3 regions of the Paenibacillus terrisolis genome follow, and region 1 is predicted to be linked to each of the others. Evidence: riboswitches for the same ligand, from Rfam matches in the RefSeq annotation. Region 1 holds a riboswitch; each other region holds the start of a gene.
The links. A riboswitch is a leader RNA that binds a small molecule or an ion and turns the genes downstream of it on or off. The one in region 1 is predicted to bind cobalamin.

Region 1 (3,275 bases):
AGCGCTGAATCGCAGCATTTCCCACGTGGAGGGGGCGCTGTCGCGAATGGAAACGCAGCGGGAATATACCTTCAAACTGCAAAGCGTTGCCCGCGGTCTCGACAAGGCGTCGGCCGATTTAATGGCTTCGCTGGATACGATAAGGGACAATGGGGATGTTACGGCTGAGAGCTCCGGACGTGTGCTTGAAATGGGGCAGTCTTATGCGCAAATGCTTTTGGAGGAATCGGTTCAACCGGCATTTACGGGAATGATGGAGCAGGAGCACCGCTCGGCTTTACTAAAACTGCTCAATAGAGAAGAGGTTCTGGAGGCGGCCTGGACGAATCGTTCGGATGGCACGTTTGTAGTCTCGATTCCGGAGGCGGGACTCGTGACCGCCAAAGGCAGGGAGTGGTTCAAACGGGCCATGCAGGGGGAAACGGTGCTCTCGGAAGCATACGTATCGGCGATTTCCAAACGCCGCTGCATGACGCTTGCCGTGCCGATTTTGAAGGAAGGCTCCGTCATCGGCGTGCTCGGGGCGGATTTGTCGGTGGAGTCCTGAAGAAGGTTATGGGAATACGCGGAAACAAAGATTTCAAAATTCGTTTTTTGCGTGAAGCAAAGGGAAGCGGGAAGTTTCCCGGCAGGCGAAAGTTAAAATCTTAACTTTTTCATATTGTCAGCCTGGCTCTTTTCCCCTATAATCCATTAGAGAAGAATTGCCTTTAGACAAGCGAATAACGAAAGTGCCCGTGGGTCCCGGAGATGAGGCGAAAGCCGCATGCTTTGGGTTAAAAGGGAAGCCGGTGCAAATCCGGCACGGTCCCGCCACTGTAAACAGGGATGAAGCTCATATGATGCCACTGTCGCCCGCCAAGGGAGATGGGAAGGCGAGCTGAAATCTTAACCTGCGAGTCAGGAGACCTGCCAACGGGAAATCTAGACGGTCCTTCGAGGAAAGGATGACGCTCTGCTGAAAGGATCATTGCCTTTAGACGGATGCTTGGATATCCGGTGTGGCGTGACTTTGTAGACGTACCCCAATCCTTAGCGGATTGGGGTTTTCCTGTTTGAAGAATGGTTCAAAGGGGAGACGAAACGGCCGCTAAACTGCAAAACGCTTCGGATTCAGGTGTTTCTTGAATAAGAAACGAAGAGGAGAAGGTCAGATGAAAAATTGGAAACAGATATGGGTAGCCGGGCTGCTCGCTTTGATGCTGGTCGTTATGGCCGGCTGCGGCGCGAACAATACCGGGAACAACACGGCGAACAACGGAAATGGAAATGCCGCGGTTAATTCTTCGGCGCAGTCCGAACAGCAGAATCAAACTGCGGCAAATGCCGATGATGAACAGGCGGAGCAAACGACTTACCCATACACGGTAAAGGATTCCTCAGGCACGGAATTTACGTTTGAGTCGGCGCCGCAAAAAATCGTGTCGTTGGCTCCTTCGGAGACGGAGGTTTTGTTTGCATTAGGTTTGGATCAGCAGGTCGTTGGCGTTTCGGATCTGGACGATTATCCCGAGGCAGTTAAGGACAAGCCGAAAATGGGCGGCTCCAAGGTTAACGTAGAGGCTATCGTGGCGGCACAGCCCGATTTGGTCGTAGCGGCCAGCTTCATCGACGATGCTACCGTCAAAAGCTTGACCGACCTCGGACTCAAAGTATTCCGGGCCGATCCCAAAACGTTCAGCGATGTTATGGACCATATCAAGACCATCGGCACCATTACGAATCAACAGGCTGAAGCCGGCAAGGTTCTTGAGCAAATGAACCAGGAAATGACGCAGGTGACGGATGCCGTCAAATCGCTCACGCCGGATCAGAAGAAAAAGGTATATATTGAATTTTCGCCGGGCTGGACCGTCGGCAAAGGCGAGTTTATGGATGAAATGATCACTTTGGCCGGCGGCGTGAACGTGGCTTCCGACACGACCGGCTGGACGGAGATTAATGAAGAGAATATCATTAAGGCAAATCCTGACGTCATTTTGTATGCCAAAAGCGTCATCGACGAGAACAACAAGACATTGGCGGACATTATTAAGAGCCGTAGAGGATGGGACCAAATTACGGCCGTCAAGGAAAACCGCCTCGTGCCGCTTGACGATAATCTGCTCAGCCGTCCGGGTCCTCGCGTAACTCAGGGATTGATCGAAGTGGCTAAAGCGATTTATCCGGATTTAATTAAGCCATGATAGGCCGTAAGCTGGCCGGGTACGGAGCGATCGGACTCATCCTGCTCGCCGTAACCTTGCTTGTTTGCATCGGAGTGGGCTCCGTTCCGCTGCCGGCAGGGCAGATCGTCGGTATTTTGCTTCACCGGCTTCCGGGAGTCTCTTCCTGGATTACGCCGGATTGGAGCACCGCTTCGGAACAAATCGTCACGCAAGTGCGTCTGCCGCGGGTGCTGCTGGGCCTGCTGGTCGGAGCCTCGCTGGGCGTGGCGGGGACCGCCTTTCAAGGCGTGCTGCGCAATCCGCTGGCCGACCCGTTTACGCTTGGGGTATCTTCGGGTTCGGCGATCGGCGCGGCCGTGCTGATCTTTTACGGCTGGCAGTACTCTTTGATCGGCGTATTTACTTTGCCGCTCGTGGCATTTGTAACAGGGATCGCAACGCTCTGGATCGTCATTTGGCTGGCGCGGGAGAACGGAAGCATTCCGATCGAAAGCTTGGTTTTGTCCGGCGTTGTCATGCAGTCGTTCCTTGGGGCGGTCGTTTCTTTTTTAACGGCGATGTCCAAACGGACGGTAAATGAAATTTTATATTGGACGATGGGCAGTTTGAGTCTTCGCGGATGGTCGTATACGGCCATCCTTTTCCCGTATTTGGCGCTTGGCGCGATATTCCTATGGAGCCAGGCCCGCAGTTTGAACCTGCTCGCTTTGGGCGAACGCCAGGCCGCGCATTCCGGGTTGCACGTCGAACGCACCAAACTGATCGTACTGCTGGTGGCTACGCTAATGACGGCCGCCGCCGTGTCGGTATCCGGCGTTATCGGGTTTGTCGGACTGGTTATTCCGCATATGATCCGGCTTATCACAGGGCCGGACTACCGCTTGATTATTCCGCTATCCGCGCTGGGCGGCGGCATCTTCATGATGTGGAGCGATCTGGCCGCCCGCACGCTGCTGGCGCCGACGGAAATTCCGCTCGGCATTGTAACCGCGTTTGTCGGCGCGCCGTTTTTTGCCTATTTGCTGTATCGCAAGAAAAAGCAGCGGGAGGAGGAGTTGCGATGATCGAGGTCCAGGGCGTCTCCAAAACTTATGGCCGCGAGCCGGT
Region 2 (3,275 bases), on a different contig from region 1:
CGTCATTTTGAAGGCGGTTCTAAAATCATAACAATATAATATTGAAAGGATGATTTTTGCATGATTCTGGCAAAATTGCAAAAGCTAGGAAAATCGTTGATGCTTCCTGTCGCGACACTTCCGGCGGCAAGTATTTTGCAAAGCTTCGGGCTGCTCAACTATGAAAAGGACATCCCTTTGGGATCGGTAGTGGGCGGTGCTCTGAACACTTACTTCGCTCCGTTTCTGAACGCCGCCGCGGGAGCCATTTTTGGCAACCTGGCGCTGATTTTTGCAATCGGGGTGGCTATCGGATTCGCGGGAGATGCCGTTGCGGGGTTGTCCGCACTTATCGCTTATCAAGTTTTGGTGAAGGTGCTGGCAACTGTACCGGCCGCGTTCTCCTGGATTCCAGACGACGCCGTTCTCGACATGGGCGTGCTCGGCGGTATTTTCGCAGGTTTGTGGTCCGCTTATCTCTATAACAAGTTTCACAAGATCAAACTTCCGGATTGGCTCGGTTTCTTCGCCGGCAAACGTTTCGTGCCGATTATTACCGCAGCCAGCACGATGGTGCTTACCGTATTCGTCGGTATGATCTGGAGCCCGATTCAAGACGTTATCAGTCAGTTCGGTAACTGGGTGGTTGGACTCGGCGCCATCGGATCGCTCGTATTCGGTATCGCCAACCGCCTCTTGATTCCAATCGGTTTGCATCACGTTATCAATACGATCGCCTGGTTCCAAATCGGCGACTTTACGAATGCCGCAGGGCAAGTGGTACACGGGGACCTCAACCGTTTCTTTGCCGGAGACAAAACGGCGGGGATGTTCATGACCGGTTTCTTCCCAATCATGATGTTCGCATTGCCTGGCGCCGCACTTGCGTTTATCCATACCGCAAAACCGGAAAAACGCAAAATGGTGGCTGGCATTTTCATCGGTTCCGCGCTGGCCGCATTCCTGACAGGGATTACCGAACCGCTTGAATTCTCATTTATGTTCGTTGCACCGCTTCTTTATGTCGTGCATGCGATTTTGACAGGGATTGCCGGTTACATTATGTACATTCTGGATGTCAAGCTGGGCTTCGGGTTCTCCGCAGGTTTGATTGATTACCTCGTGAACATGAAGCTGTCGACGAACGCGTGGATCCTGATTCCGGTCGGTCTCGTATTCTTCGTCGTGTACTATCTGCTGTTCCGGATCATCATCAAGGCGTTCAACCTCAAAACGCCGGGCCGTTCCGACGATCCGAACGAATTCGAAATTGAAACAGGCGCTCCTGCTCAAGCCGCAACTGGTGGCGCAGCCGACAGCAGAGCCGCAAAAATTCTGACGCAAATCGGCGGACCAAGCAACATCGAATCCGTGGATGCGTGCATTACCCGCCTTCGCCTCATCGTCAAGGACGACAAAATCGTAAATGACGGGGCGCTTAAAGCACTTGGCGCATCCGGCGTCATGAGACTCGGCAAAGGCGCAGTCCAAGTCGTATTCGGGCCTCAATCCGAAGCGATCAAAGACGAAATCCTAAAATTGCTGTAGGGTAACACACACGATATCAAAAGAGTCAGCAGGGCGGAGCTTCCATCCGCCCTGCTTATTTATGTTTACGTTTCAAAACCAAAATGGTTTCATGCTCAAGGAAGAAGTTGTAAGGAAATTAATCCGATGCGTTTTATGTTGTATAATCGGAAATTATGCAGTAACATGTATCTATATTCGAACTGAATATGAGGGGAATAGGTGCTTCATCCGTTTGGGTTGAAGCTTAAAAGGGAAGTCCGGTGTAGCGCCGGCGCGGTCCCGCCACTGTAACAGGGGAATCGGAGCAATCATGCCACTGACGAGTTTGACTTGTCGGGAAGGCCGTCTTCCGGTACCGATCCTGAAGCCAGGAGACCTGCCTATTTCGACAGCACTGCTGTACCTACGGGAGATAGGGAGGTGTTAAAGATGTGTACCGTCGAATTCCGGATCGAGGGCTCTCTTTAGCTGCGCCGTGCAGGCTTGCTGAAGGGGGCTTTTTTGTTTTACACAACAAACAAGGGAGGAAGAGAAATTGAGACAAATTACAAGCGGCAACACGGGGTATCCGAGAATTGGCAAACAGCGGGAATGGAAAAAGAGCATCGAGGCTTACTGGGCCGGAAAAATCACCGAAGCACAGCTGCATGAGCAGTTGACGGCCATTCGCCTGGATCATTTGCGGCTGCAGCAGGATAAAGGAATCGATGTCATTCCGGTTGGCGATTTCACGTATTACGATCATGTGCTGGATACAGCCACGATGTTCGGGCTGATTCCTGAACGGTTCGGTTGGGCGGAGGGGACGTTGCCGCTCAAAACTTATTACGCGATTGCCAGGGGAAATGACACGGCGACAGCCAGCAAAATGACCAAATGGTTTAATACGAACTACCACTATATCGTCCCCGAGCTTAGGGATTTAGAGCCTCGACTGACTGTAAACCGCCCGCTGGCGGCCTATCTTGAGGCCAAAGAACAGCTCGGGATCGAAGGAAGACCGGTTCTGCTCGGTTTGTTTACTTTTTTGAAATTGTCCAAAGGTTTTACGAATGCGGAATGGGGAGGATGGATAGCCAAGCTGCTGCCTTTGTACGTCAACGTCCTTCAGGATTTAAAAGCAGCGGGAGCCGCTTGGGTACAAATCGATGAGCCGGCCGCAGTGATTTCCTTAACGGAGGAGGATCTCCGCCATCTTCGGCAAATCTATGAAACCATTGCCGAGCAGGTCCCCGGACTGTCGATCATGCTGAATACTTTCTTCGAATCGGTTGCAAATTATGAAGAGTTCGTCAGCTTGCCGGTGAGCGGGTTTGGACTCGATTTGGTGCATGGCAAGGAAAGAAACCTTGAGTCTCTGCGCCGTTATGGCTTCCCGAAAGGCAAAACATTAGGGGCGGGGCTGATCGACGGCAGAAACATTTGGCGAACGGATCTGGATCAGGCCCGTCAGTTACTGGACGAAATCCTGGATCTGGCCGGCAACCCGGCGGTGATCATTCAGCCTTCCTGCAGCTTGCTCCACGTGCCGGTCAACGCCAGCCCAGAGACAAAACTTGACCCGGCGCTGCTGGAGTCGCTCTCTTTTGCCGAACAAAAGCTCGATGAAGTGATCGCCTTAGGTCAAGCCGCATCGAGAGGCGTTACGCCTGAATTGTTCGCGAATAACCGCACGGCATTGCGAAGTCTTGCCGAAGCTCCGGCCAGAAATCGCGATCACGTTCGAAAAGCTGTGGAGAAAGCCATAGCGGAATTTCCGCACAGAA
Region 3 (3,275 bases), on a different contig from region 1:
GGGCATTGCCGTTGAGTTCAATATACGAGATCGCCCCGGCGTTGCACAGATCGTGGAACTTCGCTTCCAGCTCGATTTTTCTCGCCGCGCTGATGTCGTAATACACCGGAACGTGAAAAGAATTGGTATAGTATTCGCGGTCGACCACTTCCGGTACGGTACCGTAGGTGACCTTGTCGCGTTTGGTAAATTTCCCGGACAAGCCTTCCGCCGGTGTGGCGAAAAGCGTAATGTTCAAATTGCAGCGTTCGCTTTGGCGATCGCAATAAGCGCGCATGAAAGAGATCAGCTCCAAGGCTTTTTCGTATACCGTTTCGTCTTCGGCATGATGTTTGCCGTACATCGCCTTCATGCATTCCGCCAGCCCGATGAATCCGATGGACAAGCTGCCATGTTTCAGAAGATCCCGAACCGGCTCGTCAGGAGCGAGATATTCGCCGCCTTCCCATACGCCCTCGCGCATCATGAAATCGGAGGCTTTGGCTTTTTGGGAAGATTGGATTTCAAAGCGGTGGAGCAGTCCTTCGAGAGCAATATCCATATAATGCTCAAGCTCGTGGTAGAAGCCGCGTTCATCGGCTTTCTTTCGGCGTCCCAGCGCAATGCCGTGTTCCAGTCCTAGTTTGACCAGATTCAACGTGTTGAACGACAGATTGCCTTTGCCGGATAAATGATTGCGGCCAAACCGGTCGGCCAGCACCCGGGTGCGGCAGCCCATTGTGGCGAACTCCGTATCCGGATCGGCCGGATCGTAATACTGCAGATTCAGCGGCGCGTCCAGATTGGCGAAGTTCGGATACAGCCGTTTGGCCGAACATTCCGCCGCTTTCAGGAATAGCGGATAGTTGGGTTCGCCCGGATTTTGGTTGGTACCCTGTTTGCATTTAAAGATTTGAATCGGGAAAATCGGCGTTTCTCCGCTGCCAAGTCCGCGCATCGTCGCGTTCAGCAGGGAGCTGATGACTAATTGTCCTTCCGGCGAAGTGCAGGTTCCGTAGTTGATGCTGGTGAACGGAATTTGCCCGCCGGCCCGGCTCGACATCGTGTTCAGATTGTGAATGAGGCTTTCCGAGGCCTGCATGGTTTCGCTTTCGGTTTCTTTTAAAGCGTATTTGAACGTTTTCGGGAAACGCTCCCGGAGGTCGCCGCGGCTCATCGCAATGTCTCCGTAATCTCCAGCGGATTCTCCTTCCTCAAAATACTCCAGACCTTTCAGGAAATACTTGCGGAACGACTTGCCCACATAAGGAGCCAGGTCGAAATCCAGCTTGTTGGCGGATACTCCTCCGTATTGGGAGTTCTGCTGGGATTGAAAAATAATTGCGACGAGCGCCATCGCCGTCATGATCGAGGTGGGCGGACGCACGCTGCCGTTGCCAGTGTTAAAGCCTTCCCGCAGCAATTTCTCGAAAGGGATAAAAATGCAGTTGGTCGTGCCGATCGCATATTGATCAAGATCATGGACATAGAGAATGTTGTCGCGGATCGCCTGAACCACCCGTTTCGGCATGACAAAATGATTCGCATACCATTTGGCATATTCGCTGCCGAATTTGCTCATTTTGCCGGAGAAGCTCTCACCGTTCAAATTGGCGTTTTCCCGCAAAACCTCGAGATTACGGCTGTGAACGATCTCCTCGCCTAATTGAATGACTTCATCCAGCATTTCATCTTGGTCAGTATATACTTGGTTCAACAATGCCATAACAAAGTTCTCCTCCCCAAAAACTAAGCATTGACTGCATATAAAAAGCATCTCCAACCCGACAAGGCTGAAAATGCCCGAATGCGCTACAATGGAACTTAAAACATTCACGTTATATCGTGAAACTTATGTATAAGCAGCAAGCGGACACCTCTCCTGTTCCTCGCAGGATCATATACAGCGGTGTCGTCAAATAGGCAGGTCTCCTGGCTTACGGTATATCCGCCGGCGCCTTCCCGTATTTGCCCTATCACAATATACAGTGGCATGAATGTCGGCGAACCGCTATTGGCTTCTCCCAGTTGAGAGCGTCACCAAAGCTACCGTTTACAGTGGCGGGACCGCAGCGGAATTGCACCGCACTTCCCTTTTAAGGTCCGGAGGACTAGGTCTTCCGAATCACCTATTTATACTATATTTGGTTGTCATGTTCTAAGATTAACTCAATATGTTGTGTTTGTAAACGGTGGATTTATAGAATCGATTGCTGATAAAAGAGGGCTGATCCCCCAATCGCTAGTCCCGTGAGGGACACGGGAGTTTGTGAACTTTTTATGGGCGATGATGGGATTTTTTCCAGTGGAGATTAAATGGTTTATAATAAAGGGATGAAGGGTTTGACCCAATATCTAGTAATCTTAGAAGTGACAAACCATGAAAAGAGGGGATTAAGATGGCCATTGCAGAAGTGACGGTGATTCCGATCGGAACGGGGAGCACCAGCCTTAGCGCTTATGTTGCGGATTTGCAGCGGGTTTTGGAGCAGCAGGAGGGAGTAGTTTGCACGCTGACCTCGATGGGCACCATCATCGAAGGGGCACTGGACGACGTGTTTGCCGCCATACGGGCGATTCACGAAGCGCCGTTCCAGTCCGGCGCCCAGCGGGTGTCCACGTCGATCAAAATCGACGACCGCCGCGACAAAGCCGGCTCTTCGGAGCAGAAGCTGCGCTCGGTGCGGGAGAAGCTTTAGGCTCCCCCGCCGCCGAAGCGGCGTGAAAAAGGGATGGAGAGCGTCCGCATTCCGGAAATTTACGCTTGCTTTATTTTTCAAAAGCGGTATAATAAATTTTGTTTCACGCTAAAAACAGATGTGCTGGTGTAGCTCAGCTGGTAGAGCAACGCATTCGTAATGCGTAGGTCGGGGGTTCGAATCCCTTCACCAGCATCCTAAAAGCAAGCAAAACGCGCCTTCCGAGGTTTTCGGAAGGCGCGTTTTTTTGTGCAGTAAGTTTAAACTTCTAACATCCTTCTAACCCTGGTTCATTTGACGAAAATTACTCTTCCCATTTGGAATGAAGGACATGATGGCAAAAGTTAGGTCGCTTATATCCCGGAAGAAGCATTTCGCACACGTCGGCGTTAATCGTGCCGTATGTCGTTTCCGGTTTATGCTTGAAGCCTTCCAAGAAGGCATGTAAGATGTCGTGTTTGAACCGGTTGCGAGGAAAAGCCTCGACGATTTGCTGCCGCGCTTCTGCTGAGATGAGATCAAAGTTCTTTCCAACGACATCATAACCGACGCCAAAATTCATAAGCGCCACTTCGGTTTCCTTATATTCGACGATTC

Region 2: another riboswitch for cobalamin. It lies ahead of metE (5-methyltetrahydropteroyltriglutamate--homocysteine S-methyltransferase); the one in region 1 lies ahead of ACI48K_RS00495 (ABC transporter substrate-binding protein).
Region 3: another riboswitch for cobalamin. It lies ahead of ACI48K_RS16305 (anaerobic ribonucleoside triphosphate reductase); the one in region 1 lies ahead of ACI48K_RS00495 (ABC transporter substrate-binding protein).

What each region holds. Positions count from the first base shown of each region.
Region 1 covers NZ_JBKFGG010000001.1:100,402-103,676, reverse strand. The annotation lists gene ACI48K_RS00500 (methyl-accepting chemotaxis protein) at 1-547, shown strand, start outside; cobalamin riboswitch at 723-931, shown strand; gene ACI48K_RS00495 (ABC transporter substrate-binding protein) at 1,155-2,186, shown strand; gene ACI48K_RS00490 (FecCD family ABC transporter permease) at 2,186-3,232, shown strand; gene ACI48K_RS00485 (ABC transporter ATP-binding protein) at 3,229-3,275, shown strand, end outside.
Region 2 covers NZ_JBKFGG010000006.1:161,514-164,788, forward strand. The annotation lists gene ACI48K_RS08375 (PTS sugar transporter subunit IIA) at 1-31, shown strand, start outside; gene nagE (N-acetylglucosamine-specific PTS transporter subunit IIBC) at 64-1,527, shown strand; cobalamin riboswitch at 1,710-1,907, shown strand; gene metE (5-methyltetrahydropteroyltriglutamate--homocysteine S-methyltransferase) at 2,045-3,275, shown strand, end outside.
Region 3 covers NZ_JBKFGG010000017.1:160,043-163,317, reverse strand. The annotation lists gene ACI48K_RS16305 (anaerobic ribonucleoside triphosphate reductase) at 1-1,705, opposite strand, end outside; cobalamin riboswitch at 1,885-2,127, opposite strand; gene ACI48K_RS16300 (MTH1187 family thiamine-binding protein) at 2,379-2,678, shown strand; tRNA gene ACI48K_RS16295 (tRNA-Thr) at 2,801-2,873, shown strand; gene ACI48K_RS16290 (HD domain-containing protein) at 2,983-3,275, opposite strand, start outside.